DNA from 2 places in the Vibrio sp. 1249-1 genome. Region 2 is predicted to be linked to the other one. Evidence: riboswitches for the same ligand, from Rfam matches in the RefSeq annotation. Region 2 holds a riboswitch; the other holds the start of a gene.
What was found. A riboswitch is a leader RNA that binds a small molecule or an ion and turns the genes downstream of it on or off. The one in region 2 is predicted to bind lysine.

Region 1: linked by a shared signal. The riboswitch ahead of lysC (lysine-sensitive aspartokinase 3) and the one ahead of tet(35) (tetracycline efflux Na+/H+ antiporter family transporter Tet(35)) in region 2 are both predicted to bind lysine.

What each region holds. Positions count from the first base shown of each region.
Region 1 is NZ_JAWOWJ010000013.1:90,505-97,680, reverse strand. Features, by position in the region: gene R7Z50_RS19595 (cation:proton antiporter) at 1-139, opposite strand, end outside; gene metH (methionine synthase) at 331-4,011, shown strand; gene lysC (lysine-sensitive aspartokinase 3) at 4,098-5,450, opposite strand; lysine riboswitch at 5,552-5,730, opposite strand; gene R7Z50_RS19580 (pyridoxal-phosphate-dependent aminotransferase family protein) at 5,951-7,072, shown strand; gene R7Z50_RS19575 (PglL family O-oligosaccharyltransferase) at 7,132-7,176, opposite strand, start outside.
Region 2 is NZ_JAWOWJ010000002.1:231,170-238,345, forward strand. Features, by position in the region: gene mnmA (tRNA 2-thiouridine(34) synthase MnmA) at 1-167, opposite strand, end outside; gene R7Z50_RS04520 (hypothetical protein) at 356-625, shown strand; gene R7Z50_RS04525 (inosine/guanosine kinase) at 743-2,047, shown strand; gene R7Z50_RS04530 (H-NS family nucleoid-associated regulatory protein) at 2,175-2,582, opposite strand; lysine riboswitch at 3,165-3,347, shown strand; gene tet(35) (tetracycline efflux Na+/H+ antiporter family transporter Tet(35)) at 3,457-5,058, shown strand; His leader region at 5,239-5,376, shown strand; gene hisG (ATP phosphoribosyltransferase) at 5,430-6,326, shown strand; gene hisD (histidinol dehydrogenase) at 6,332-7,176, shown strand, end outside.

The DNA of each region.
Region 1 (7,176 bases), on a different contig from region 2:
CAATTAAGATTAGAAGTGAAAGCACCATTGAACCTGCGGTAATCGCAATGGTGGTTTGCATCTTTCCTATCTTGCTGTTTACAAAAGCAATTAGCATCGCAGCTGCGGATAGAAAACATAAAGTATGATAGACCGACATAGAGCTCTCTATTTGTAACATTTTATGAATGGAATTCTCGGCTGATGCTGCTTAAATAGCAAACATTTTTTCGTGATTATTTTGTAAGTTAAGAAGGAGATAAAATAATCATTAATTCCACGTTTAGACGTCTAGACTCCTGAAGTTTGTGTGATAGGATGGAAAGATAACTAAAGGAATGAGGCTGTACTGTGGGAAGTAACGTAAGACAACAGATTGAAGCTCAATTGAAGCAACGTATTCTTTTGATTGATGGTGGTATGGGAACCATGATTCAAGGGTACAAACTTGAAGAGCAAGACTATCGAGGAACGCGCTTTGCGGATTGGCATTGTGATCTAAAAGGTAACAACGACCTGTTGGTTCTAAGTCAGCCTCAACTTATCAAGGAAATTCACGCTGCATATTTAGAAGCGGGTGCAGATATTCTTGAGACCAACACTTTTAACGCAACAACCATTGCGATGGCTGACTACGAGATGGAAAGCCTAAGTGAAGAAATTAACTTTGCAGCTGCCAAGCTTGCACGTGAAGTTGCAGACGAATGGACCGCAAAAACACCCGATAAACCACGTTATGTCGCAGGGGTTTTAGGGCCAACAAACCGAACTTGTTCTATTTCTCCTGATGTAAATGACCCCGGATATCGAAATGTTTCTTTCGACGAGTTAGTTGAGGCTTACTCTGAATCGACTCGAGCGCTTATTAAAGGTGGTTCAGACCTTATTCTTATCGAGACCATCTTCGATACGCTTAACGCTAAGGCTTGTTCATTTGCTGTTGAAAGTGTGTTTGAAGAGATGGGTATTGAGTTACCTGTGATGATCTCGGGGACTATTACTGATGCTTCCGGTCGGACATTATCCGGTCAAACCACAGAAGCGTTTTACAACTCATTACGTCATGTTAAACCGATTTCGTTTGGTTTGAACTGTGCACTTGGTCCAGATGAGCTGCGTCCTTATGTTGAAGAGCTCTCTCGTATATCAGAATCTTTTGTTTCCGCTCACCCAAATGCTGGGCTTCCGAATGCATTCGGCGAATACGATTTGTCGCCAGAAGATATGGCTAAGCATGTTAAAGAGTGGGCTCAAAGTGGCTTTTTAAACTTGATTGGTGGGTGTTGTGGTACAACTCCTGAGCACATTCGCCAAATGGCACTCGCGGTTGAAAATATCGCCCCTCGTCAATTACCTGAACTTCCCGTTGCTTGTCGCTTGTCTGGCTTAGAGCCGCTCGCGATTGATAAAGACTCTTTATTTATCAATGTCGGTGAGCGTACGAATGTAACCGGTTCTGCGCGTTTTAAGCGCTTGATTAAAGAAGAGCTGTACGATGAAGCGCTCGATGTGGCTCGTCAACAAGTTGAAAATGGCGCTCAAATTATCGATATCAACATGGATGAAGGCATGTTGGATGCACAAGCTTGTATGGTTCGCTTTTTAAACCTTTGTGCGTCAGAACCTGAAATCTCAAAAGTACCAATCATGGTTGACTCTTCCAAGTGGGAGGTTATTGAAGCCGGTCTTAAGTGCATCCAAGGCAAAGGCATTGTTAACTCGATCTCTCTCAAAGAAGGCAAAGAGAAATTCGTTGAACAAGCTAAGTTGATCCGCCGTTACGGTGCGGCTGTGATTGTGATGGCGTTTGATGAGATTGGGCAAGCAGATACACGTGAGCGCAAAGTAGAAATTTGTACCAACGCTTACCGAATTCTTGTTGATGAAGTGGGCTTTCCACCAGAAGACATCATTTTTGACCCAAACATTTTTGCCATTGCTACGGGGATCGAGGAGCATAATAACTACGCGGTGGATTTCATTGAAGCCGTTGGCGATATCAAACGTGATTTACCACATGCGATGATCTCGGGTGGTGTTTCTAACGTCTCATTCTCTTTCCGTGGCAATAACTATGTACGTGAAGCGATTCACGCGGTGTTCCTCTACCACTGTTTTAAAAATGGTATGGATATGGGGATTGTGAATGCGGGTCAGTTAGAAATCTACGATAACGTGCCTGAAAAATTGCGTGAGGCTGTGGAAGATGTCGTTCTTAACCGTCGTGATGACGCCACTGAGAGATTGTTAGATATCGCGGCGGAATATGCAGGCAAAGGGGTAGGTAAAGAGGAGGATGCCTCTGCACTTGAGTGGAGAACTTGGCCTGTTGAAAAGCGCTTAGAGCACGCGTTAGTGAAAGGAATAACTGAGTTCATCGTTGATGATACCGAAGAGGCTCGTGTCAACGCTTCAAAGCCATTAGAGGTGATTGAAGGCCCACTAATGGATGGGATGAACGTCGTCGGAGACTTGTTTGGTGAAGGTAAGATGTTCCTTCCTCAGGTCGTAAAATCTGCACGAGTGATGAAGCAAGCAGTCGCGCATCTGGAGCCCTACATCAATGCAGAAAAGCAGGTGGGACAAACAAACGGTAAGATTTTGCTAGCGACGGTCAAAGGTGATGTACATGATATCGGGAAAAATATCGTTGGCGTTGTATTGCAGTGCAATAACTACGAAATTATCGATCTTGGTGTCATGGTTCCTTGCGAAAAGATCTTAAAAGTAGCGCAAGAAGAAAACGTCGATATTATTGGTTTATCAGGGTTGATCACGCCTTCATTAGACGAAATGGTGCATGTTGCAAAAGAGATGGAGCGTCTCGACTTTAACTTACCTCTTCTCATCGGTGGCGCAACAACGTCAAAAGCCCATACAGCAGTTAAGATTGAGCAAAATTACAAGCATCCAGTGGTTTACGTGAACAACGCCTCACGTGCAGTGGGCGTATGTACTTCTCTTCTGTCAGATGAACGTCGCCCTGAATTTGTTGAAAAACTTCAAGCTGATTACGAACGAGTACGTGATCAACATAATCGAAAGAAACCGAGAACCAAACCAGTGACATTAGAAGCGGCTCGAGCGAATAAAGTTGCGATCGATTGGGAAGCTTATACTCCTCCAGTGCCTGTTAAGCCTGGCATTCATATCTTCGATGATTTTGATGTGGCTATATTACGTCAATACATCGATTGGACACCATTCTTTATGACTTGGTCACTTGTGGGTAAGTATCCAACAATTTTCCAACATGAAGAAGTTGGTGAAGAAGCAAAACGTTTATTCGAAGATGCCAACGAGTTACTTGATCGAGTTGAGCGAGAAGGCCTGTTAAAAGCGCGTGGAATGTGTGGCTTATTCCCTGCTGCGAGCGTGGGGGACGACATTGAAGTTTATGCTGATGAAACTCGTACCGACGTTGTGAAAGTATTACGTAACTTGCGACAACAGACCGAGAAACCAAAAGGATTCAACTATTGTTTATCCGACTACATCGCACCTAAAGAGTCGGGTAAACATGATTGGATAGGGGCATTTGCTGTCACTGGTGGTATTGGTGAACGAGAGCTTGCTGATGAATACAAAGCACAGGGAGATGATTACAACGCAATTATGATTCAAGCGGTGGCGGATCGCCTAGCCGAAGCGTTTGCTGAGTATTTGCATGAGCGTGTCCGTAAAGAAATTTGGGGTTATGCTGCGGATGAAGATTTATCTAACGATGATCTCATTCGTGAAAAATACCAAGGTATTCGCCCTGCACCAGGTTATCCAGCGTGCCCTGAGCATACTGAAAAAGGACCGCTTTGGGAGCTACTTAATGTGGAAGAGAATATTGGCATGACTCTAACCTCCAGCTATGCAATGTATCCGGGTGCGTCAGTATCTGGTTGGTACTTCTCTCATCCTGACTCACGTTACTTTGCGATCGCACAGATCCAAGAAGATCAGCTAGAGAGTTACGCCGATCGTAAGGGGTGGGATAGGATCGAGGCTGAAAAATGGTTAGGGCCAAACATTAATGGTTAAATTGATGTTTACCTCGTCCAAATATAACAACTAATGAAACAACAAAGGGCTGCAGATACGCAGCCCTTTGTTTTATTGAGTTGAACTTACTTCTCAAACAACTCCGTGTGGAGTTTTTGTATGGCTTGTTTCGATACCGATTCATGGAGCAAGAAGCATAAGTTGTGAGGGCTAGCGCCATAACAAATCATGCGTAGGTTAAAATCTTCTAGCGTGCCAAAAACCTGTTTCGCGTAGCCTTTACTCTCACTCATGTTGTTACCAATGAGAGCAACGAGGCATAGGTCATGTTCAACTTCTACCTTACATAACTCTTCTAACTCTTCTCGTGCAGCTTGCGGCAGCTGTGGTGCTCCGCCAGATGTATCAGTTTGATCAAGTGTTAACGATACACTGATTTCAGATGTCGTGATCAAATCGACAGAGATCTTATGCTTTGCAAGGATCTCAAAGACCTTTGCTAAGAAACCGTATGCGTGGAACATATTGGCGCTGCGTAGCGTTACCATGGTTTGGTTACAACGCAAAGCTAGCGCACGGAATAACGGTGAGCTTTCGACTTGGTGGCGAATCCAAGTTCCCCCTTTTTCAGGCTCTTTCGATGACCCCACAAATACCGGAATGTCGTGGCGCAATGCAGGTACTAGCGTAGAAGGGTGAAGGATTTTAGCGCCAAAGTTAGCCATTTCTGAAGCTTCACTAAAGCTGATCTCAGGAATTGGTGAGGCTTTTGGCGCAATTCGCGGGTCTGTTGTGTAGATGCCCGGAACATCAGTCCAGATTTCTAACCCTGCCGCTTTGACGCTCTCAGCAATTAAGGCGGCGCTGTAATCGCTGCCTCCTCGACCTAGTGTTGTTGTATTACCGGCTTCGTCAGATCCTATGAAGCCTTGAGTAACAACAACGGATTGTTGGCAAAGTGGTACGAGTTTATCTTGCGCAAGCGTCGAAATTGCTTCAATGTTTGGCTCTGCGCGACCAAAGTTGTCATCAGTACGCAGCACATCGCGGATATCAAAGCGCACAGCTTGAATGCCTCGCTCACACATTAACTGAGTTAGAATATGCGTCGACATGAGTTCGCCACATGCGACTAAATGATCGGTTAACTTCGCACTAGCTTGGATAGATGCAGCCTCGGCCAGGCTGGTTACGGTATCTAATATGCCATACACCTCGGCAGCAGTTTTCGTGCTGTCTTCGAGCTGAGTTAAAATGGCGTCATGAATGTTGGCCAGATTTTGCAGCAGCTCAGTACGGTGCGTTTGATCCTGAACACCGTTGGCGAGTTCTACCAATAGGTTGGTGACGCCAGAGCAAGCGCTGCTCACGACCAGGCGAGTATTTGGATTGTTTTCGATAATGGTGGCGCAACGACTCATTGCCTCAAAGTTGGCAACACTGGTTCCACCGAATTTAGCTACGTTAAATGCGCTCACTGCGTTCTCCCACGACTTCCTAAAAAATTGTACATCCAATGTTTAGTGAGAAAAGGAACAGAGCAAAAAGAGAGGTATTTAGAATGCTATTTGAAAAATTTACCCTCAGAAGCCCTTCATCAGACTGCGCTGATGACAGTTGATGGGATTCAGCCCAATTCAACCGACAAGTCAAATCCTGCAACTTTGACTTACCTCGGCACTACTCCCCCTCAATGATTGGTGTTGGAATTGCGGTTCCACAAATCATCTACCTGGGTAGCGCTCCTCTTCTACATAAAGCTCAAACATTGAACGGTTTTGAGGCCTTAATGTCAATCAATATTTCAACCGTTATGGTGTTTTTTATTAACGATTTTGTGACACTGGTTTGACCTCCATACTTACGGCTAATTGCTGATAGAGGAAAAATCTATTAGGGTGAAGAACCCTACACCTGAGCCATGTTATTGAATAGAACTTTTAGAATGCTCAGGATAAAAGATAATCAAGGAGCTGACATGTCGATCCAAAGCTTTATTCCGCCTCACCGTATTTTAATGGGACCTGGTCCTTCTGATATTTATCCTCAAGTGTTACAAGCACTAAGCCGTCCTACGGTAGGTCACCTTGATCCTCTGTTTATCGGTATGATGGATGAGCTCAAGCAGCTATTGAAGTATGCCTTTCAAACTGACAATGAGTTCACTATTGCGGTTTCAGCGCCTGGTAGCGCAGGGATGGAAACCTGCTTTGTAAACTTGATCGAGAAAGGCGACAAAGTGATCGTCTGCCGTAACGGTGTATTTGGTGAACGCATGCGCGAAAATGTCGTCCGTGCTGGTGGCGAAGTTGTTATCGTCGATGATGAATGGGGGACGCCTGTTTCCATTGATAAAGTCGAGCAAGCACTCGAACAGCACCCAGATACAAAAATTCTTGCTTTTGTGCATGCGGAAACCTCAACTGGTGCAGTCAGTGATGCTCAAGCATTGGGTAAGCTGGCGAAACAGCATAATGCATTATCTATTGTTGATGCGGTGACATCGCTTGGTGGTGTGCCGTTAAAAGTGGATGAATGGCAACTGGATGCGGTTTACTCTGGTAGTCAAAAATGTTTGTCATGTGTACCTGGGCTCTCACCAGTGACGTTTTCTCCTGCCGCGATTGAAAAGATTCAAGCAAGAACAACACCAGTACAGAGTTGGTTCCTCGATCAGAGTTTAGTTTTGGGGTATTGGAGTGGAGAAGGCAAGCGTAGTTACCATCATACGGCGCCAGTTAATAGCTTGTATGCGCTTCATGAAGCTTTATTGATACTGAAAAATGAAGGATTAGAAAACGCTTGGGCTCGTCACCAACTGATGCATGAAAAACTCAAAAATGGCTTACAAAAGTTAGGCTTTGAATTTGTTGTGGACGAAGCCCATCGGTTGCCACAATTAAATGCGATTTACGTGCCTGAAGGAGTTGATGAAGCAAAAGTTCGTGCTCACTTGCTAGAAACCTATAACCTAGAAATTGGTGCAGGCCTTGGGGCATTAGCTGGTAAAGCGTGGCGTATTGGCTTAATGGGTTACGGCGCTCGATCTGAAAACGTTGCGCTGTGCTTAAAAGCGTTAGAAGAGTCACTCACTGAATAAAATCATACAGCAATGAGATAAAGAAAAGCGAAGGTCATCCCTTCGCTTTTTGGTATTTATTACTCAGCTCCTGAAGTGGGGGCTGGTGAGGCAGATATTGCTTG
Region 2 (7,176 bases):
AGATCTTCTGCCGCTGTACAATATTCTTCGTTGTCATCTTCTTCCCAGTTCTTCATGAAAAGGCCTTCTACTTGGTAGCCTTGCTGCTTTAGAAGATACGCGGAAACAGATGAATCAACGCCGCCGGACATACCGACGATGACTTTCTTTTGGCTGTTATCAGACATTACTAAACACCACTTAAATAAACGGGATGCAGATTCTATCAGAATCCACAGACCGGTGACAGATCCGAGATCGAAATCACAATTCGTTTCGCTGGATTTTTCTTCAACAAAGATTCGAACGAGTAATTTCGCAAGTATAGAAGAGGTATATATGGCATAGTTGGCCAAAATCCAAGAGGAAACACCAAATGACAGAAGAAAACCAATTTATGCAAGAAAGTGAGTTGATTGAAATTGTTGAAAATCAGCTCGAAGATGGCAACCCGCTTAAAGTAAAAGAAACCCTTATGCGTTTAATGATGACTGGCACACCACGTGAAGATGCGGTTGCGATGATGGCATGTGCGATGTCAATTGAGATTTTTGATGTAATGAAGAATGAAGGTGAGTTCAACCTAAAGCGTTATAGCGAGCACCTTGAGCAACTACCAGATCTCAGCTTTATGGAAGGTGAATAAGCCACCTAAAAGAAAAAAGCTGTCAGCAAACGTTTGCTATAATCGCTTTTATTGCTGCTTTATTATTAGCGGTATAGAATCCGCTCTCCTTTTCATCCCCTTACTCAGACTGACAATATGAAATTTCCTGGACAACGCAAATCGAAGCACTATTTTCCTGTTCATGCTCGTGACCCGCTGGTGAGCCAAGCACAAGAAAGCAAGAAGATGACGCGCACTCACATCATTGGTATTGACCAAACCTTGGTTGATATTGAAGCAAAAGTTACAACGGATGTGATTGAAAAGTACGGTCTGAGTAAAGGTCACTCTTTGGTTATCGATGACGAAAGAGCAGAAGAGTTATACCAGCAACTGAAAGAAGAGAACTTGATTACCAATGAGTATGCGGGCGGTACCATTGGTAACACGCTACATAACTACTCCGTGCTAGCGGATGATCGCTCCACACTACTTGGAGTGATGAGCCAGGATATTAAGATTGGCAGCTACGGTTACCGTTATCTTTGTAATACATCAAGCCGCATGGACTTGAACTACCTACAAGGTGTAGATGGTGCAATTGGCCGTTGTTTTGCTCTTATCACAGAAGACGGCGAACGTACTTTTGCTATCAGCGAAGGGCAAATGAACCAACTCCATCCTGATAGCATTCCAGAGAAAATCTTTAAAAATGCATCAGCACTTGTACTGACGTCATATCTAGTACGTTGCAAAGACGGCGACCCAATGCCGGAAGCAACAATGAAAGCGATTGAGTACGCGAAAAAGAATGATGTGCCTGTTGTTCTGACTTTAGGCACAAAGTTTGTTATTCAAGATGACCCTAAATATTGGCAAGAATTCATTCGAGATAACGTTTCAGTCGTTGCGATGAATGAAGATGAAGCAGAAGCACTGACGGGGGAATCTGATCCACTTGCTGCGTCTGATAAAACATTGGAGTGGGCTGATTTAGTATTGTGCACGGCGGGTCCTGTAGGTCTATTTATGGCTGGGTATACGGAAGATAGCGCGAAGCGCGAAACTTCTTTGCCATTACTTCCAGGGTCAATTGCTGAATTTAATCGTTATGAATTTAGTCGTCCGGCGAAAAAAGACTCATGCGAGACGCCAATAAAAGTGTACTCGCATATCTCGCCATATATGGGTGGTCCAGAAAAAATTAAGAATACAAATGGCGCAGGTGATGCCGCGTTATCTGCTGTTCTTCATGATATGGCAGCAAATAAATACCATAAAGAAAATGTGCCTAATTCAAGCAAGCACAGTAACGAGTATTTAACTTACTCTTCTTTTTCTCAAGTCTGCAAATACGCAAACCGTGCGAGCTACGAAGTTCTCGTGCAACATTCACCACGATTGTCGCGCGGACTTCCTGAGCGAGAAGATAGCCTAGAAGAAGCATACTGGGAACGTTAATACGAAGCGGTTTAATTAACTATTCTGTAACTAAAGTAAAAGGCGCATTAAGAAATGTGCCTTTTTTATTTGTAATGGTTTAAATAAAAAAGGCTCCCTATGGGAGCCTTTTAAAAATAGCACGGATCTAGATTAGGAACTCATCCAGAGATTTACCTGCATCAAGTTGCTCTTGAATCGCCGAAGGTGTACGACCTTGGCCAGTCCAAGTTTTCTCATTACCGTTTGAATCTGTGTATTTGTATTTAGCAGGGCGAGGTGCGCGCTTCGCTTTGCCTTTCGTCTTAGTTTCGCCAGATAGCGCAGTAATAAGTGCTTCTACATCAATACCGTCTTGAGCGATTTTCTCAGCAATCTCTGCAAGCTTAGCTTCTTGCTCTGCTTGTGCTGCGCGTTCTGCTTCTTCTGCTTCACGACGCTCATCTACGACAGTAGTGAGTTTATCTAGAGCTTCTTCCAATTGTTCTAGAGTCAGCTCACGAGAAAATGCACGAAGGCTACGGATATTTAGAAGGGTTTTAGTCAGCTCTGACATAACGATTCCTATTAAAAGGTTAATGTGTTGGGCACTTTTTATCGTTACGATTAAATAATGCCAATCTATAAATAAACAAAGAGTCCTTATATTTAACTTTATCTTTTCCTTATGTGCAAATGCTAAATCAAGATTTTGTTTAAATTTGACTATTTTTTAAAGCAATTAATATTATTACACTCGAAATAAATCATTATTAGATGAGAACTAAAATCAACAATCATTATTGTATAGAGAGAGTGACAGCTTGGTTTTTTATAAAAAAATTTGAGTTATTACTTAAAAATATGAAGCATCCATCTTTAATGCTGTGTCATATATCCTTAATTTATTGATATAAGATAAACCATGATATTTCTAAGGTAGTAATAATGTTTCATAAATAACATGATTGATGTGATTTCAGTTGCACAAAACTTATGGAAGTAGGCAAGGTTTATAAATTATCTCAGTCATTATTTATTTGTTTAATTTAGTTTGATGTGTTGCATTGACTCTCATCATAAGTACAATGGCTGCCACCTGATGCAATATTGCAGACAATTTGTTGTTAATTTATACAGTTAGTGGTTAATTGTTTGTTGTTGCCGTAGAGGCGCGGTCTCGAAGAGTAGCTATTATTGGGGTGATGCCAATGAATAATAGTGGAAGGCGAAGATTGCCGAAGTAAGTAACTCATCAAAGTTACTTGCTGGGGTTGTATCTGAAAGGAACAACACTGCCATAGTATATATTCACATTAAACTATGGAGCGCTACTGTAGGGTTGGGTGGAGTGTTCGCTTCCCTGTCGCTAAGTTCAACATGAGCACGTATCGTATGCTACGTGACTTGTCTGCAGTAGATCTCTAGCCAAACTTTGGTTTTTGAAGATCATGAATTTAATAGATTTTTCTAGTTCTCCTGTTTCATTATTGCCACCTATTGTCGCTTTGACTTTGGCGATTTTGACTCGACGTGTATTAGTTTCCTTGGGTGTAGGTATCGTGCTAGGTGCGGTGCTACTTAATAGCTGGTCTATCAGCGACACCGCAGGTTACGTCAGTTCTCAAGTTTCTTCTGTCTTTATTGAAGATGGCGGAATTAACACTTGGAACATGAGCATTGTTGGTTTCCTAATCTTATTAGGTATGACAACAGCTTTATTAACGCTATCTGGCGGTACTCGTGCTTTTGCTGAATGGGCACAATCTCGAGTGAAGAGTAAACGCGGCTCCAAACTTCTTGCCGCCTTTTTAGGCGTATTCATTTTTGTCGATGATTACTTTAATAGCCTTGCTGTTGGTGCGATCTCTCGCCCAGTAACCGATCGCTTTTATGTGTCTCGCGCTAAGCTTGCGTACATTCTAGACTCAACCGCTGCTCCAATGTGTGTAATTATGCCTGCTTCTAGCTGGGGTGCTTACATTATTACTATTATTGGCGGGATCTTAGTCTCACATGGGATCACAGAGTATTCGGCTCTTGGCGCATATGTTCGTCTTATTCCAATGAACTTCTACGCCGTTTTTGCGCTGCTAATGGTGTTCGCTGTTGCGTGGTTTGGTCTTGATATTGGTAAAATGCGTGAGCATGAGATCTCTGCATCGCAAGGTCGTGGCTTTGATAAAGACAAAGAAAATGACTCGCAAGAAGCGCATGACCTAAACGAAGAGCTAGATATCCGTGAAAGTGAAAAGGGTAAAGTGTCAGATTTGATACTTCCTATCGTGACGCTGATTATCGCGACTATCGCTTCAATGCTTTACACGGGTGGCCAAGCATTGGCTGCTGATGGTAAGGAGTTTGCGCTTCTTGGTGCTTTTGAAAATACAGATGTAGGTACATCACTAATCTACGGTAGCTTGCTTGGCTTAGCAGTTGCACTGTTTACTGTTGTGAAGCAAGGTCTACCAATGGCTGAGATCGCACGTACACTTTGGATTGGTGCTAAGTCTATGTTTGGTGCGATTCTAATCTTAGTATTTGCCTGGACCATTGGTTCTGTTATCGGTGATATGAAGACTGGTACTTACCTTTCGACAATGGCGCAGGGCAACATTAACCCGCACTGGCTACCAGTTATCCTATTCTTGTTGTCTGGCCTGATGGCGTTCTCAACAGGTACTTCATGGGGTACGTTCGGCATCATGCTACCAATCGCGGGTGATATGGCTGGCGCAACAGATGTAGCGCTAATGCTACCGATGCTGAGTGCGGTTTTAGCTGGTGCGGTATTCGGTGACCATTGTTCACCAATCTCAGATACGACTATCCTGTCATCGACGGGTGCACGTTGTAACCACATTGACCACGTATCAACACAGTTACCTTATGCATTATCAGTCGCGCTTGTTTCATGCGTCGGCTTTATTGCCCTTGGTATGACTGCTTCAATTGCGTTCTCGTTCATTGCAGCGTCGATAACATTCGTTATCGTTTGCGCTATTTTGTCATGGCTTTCAAAGTCTAAAATAGCGTCTTGCCAGAGTGCGTAATTCACTGATTTAAAAGGTGAAATTGTAGGAGGCTTCGGCCTCCTTTTTTATTTGTATTATACAATTCGAATTTTTTTAAAATTAAGGGTTGAAAAAAGTAATCAGCTTGGTTAGTGTGGTTGGTAACAAAGCAAATGAGAAGAGCCTTGAAATAAGTATGCGTAATTTTGTAATGAACATTCATCACCATCATCACCCAATCTAGTCTTTCGGGCGATGTACGCATACCCGGGAGGCAGGAAACTCCCGGAGGTAAAATCAAAGTAAAAGCAGATTTTAAACCCTCGGGAGACTTCAATCTCCCGAGGGTTTTTTAGTTTTATTAGTTTGAAAAATACTTAGATATCAAAATCTTGCATAGGGACAAAGCAATGCAAACACAACGTTTAAGAATCGCAATTCAGAAAAAAGGTCGTCTTAGCAAAGAGAGTCAAGCTCTACTAAAACAGTGCGGCGTAAAGTTCAACGTAATGGGCGAGCGTTTAGTTGTCCATTCTGAAAATATGCCAATTGATTTACTCTTGGTTCGTGACGACGACATCCCAGGTTTAATTATGGATGGCGTGGTTGACCTTGGCTTTATTGGCGAAAATGAACTAGAAGAAGTTCGCCTTGACCGCAAAGCATTAGGTGAACCCTGCGAGTTTGTTCAGCTTCGTCGACTTGATTTTGGTGGCTGTCGTTTATCTATCGCAATCGACAAGGACGAAGAGTACAACGGTCCACAAGACTTAGCTGGCAAGCGTATTGCTACAACGTATCCTCAACTTCTAAAAGCGTACATGGATGAAGCCGGCGTTCCATTCTCTACATGTATGCTGACAGGCTCTGTAGAAGTTGCGCCTCGCGCGGGTCTCGCTGATGCTATCGCTGATTTGGTTTCTACAGGTGCAACACTGGAAGCGAACGGCCTTAAAGAAGCTGAAATTATCTTCAAATCAAAAGCGACATTGATTCAACGCACAGGTGAGTTCGACGCAGACAAAGTGGCGCTAATCGAAAAGCTGTTAACTCGCATGCAAGGCGTGCAGCAAGCGAAAGAATCTAAGTACATTATGCTTCACGCCCCAGCAGAGAAGTTAGATCAAATTAAAGCACTACTGCCAGGTGCTGAAGACCCAACTGTTCTTCCTCTTTCTGCAGATAAGCAGAAAATGGCTGTTCACTTAGTGAGTTCTGAAAACCTGTTCTGGGAAACAATGGAACAGCTGAAAGAGTTGGGTGCTAGTTCAATTCTCGTTCTACCAATTGAAAAAATGATGGAGTAAGCATCATGAGAACAGTCGTTTGGCAATCATTAAGTGAGAATCAGCAAGACTCTATTTTGGAGCGCCCTGCTATTGCAGAAGGTGCCAATATCACCACTGCTGTGGCCGAAGTTATTGCTAAAGTTCGAGAAGAAGGTGACTCTGCTCTTATTGAGCTGACCGAAAAGTTTGACCGTGTTAAGCCTGAATCCATTCGTGTTTCTTCTCAGGAAATTAAGGCAGCGTCAGAGCGTTTGTCAGAGTCAATGAAGAGCGCATTAGAGCAAGCTTACGCCAATATTTCTAAGTTCCACAAAGCGCAAAAGCCGCAACCGATCAAGGTGGAAACCCAGCCAGGTGTCCTTTGTGAACAAGTAACACGCCCAATTCAAAAAGTGGGTTTGTACATTCCGGGTGGCAGTGCGCCTTTGCCATCGACTGTTTTGATGCTCGGCGTTCCTGCAAAAATTGCAGGTTGTCGTAAAGTCGTTCTTTGTTCTCCACCGCCAATCGCAGATGAGATCCTTTATGTCGCGAAACTGTGTGGCATTGATGAAGTGTACAACGTCGGTGGTGGCCAAGCAGTTGCTGCAATGGCTTATGGCACCGAGACTGTATCGAAAGTAGATAAGATCTTTGGTCCGGGCAACGCTTACGTGACCGAAGCAAAACGACAGGTTAGCAATGATTTCCGCGGTGCTGCGATTGATATGCCAGCAGGGCCATCAGAAGTGTTAGTGATTGCAGATGAAACCGCAGATGCAGACTTTATCGCTGCGGATCTTTTGAGCCAAGCAGAACACGGTCCTGATTCTCAAGTGGTATTGGTGACTCCTTCTCCTGTGATTGCTGATCAAGTGACGGATGCGGT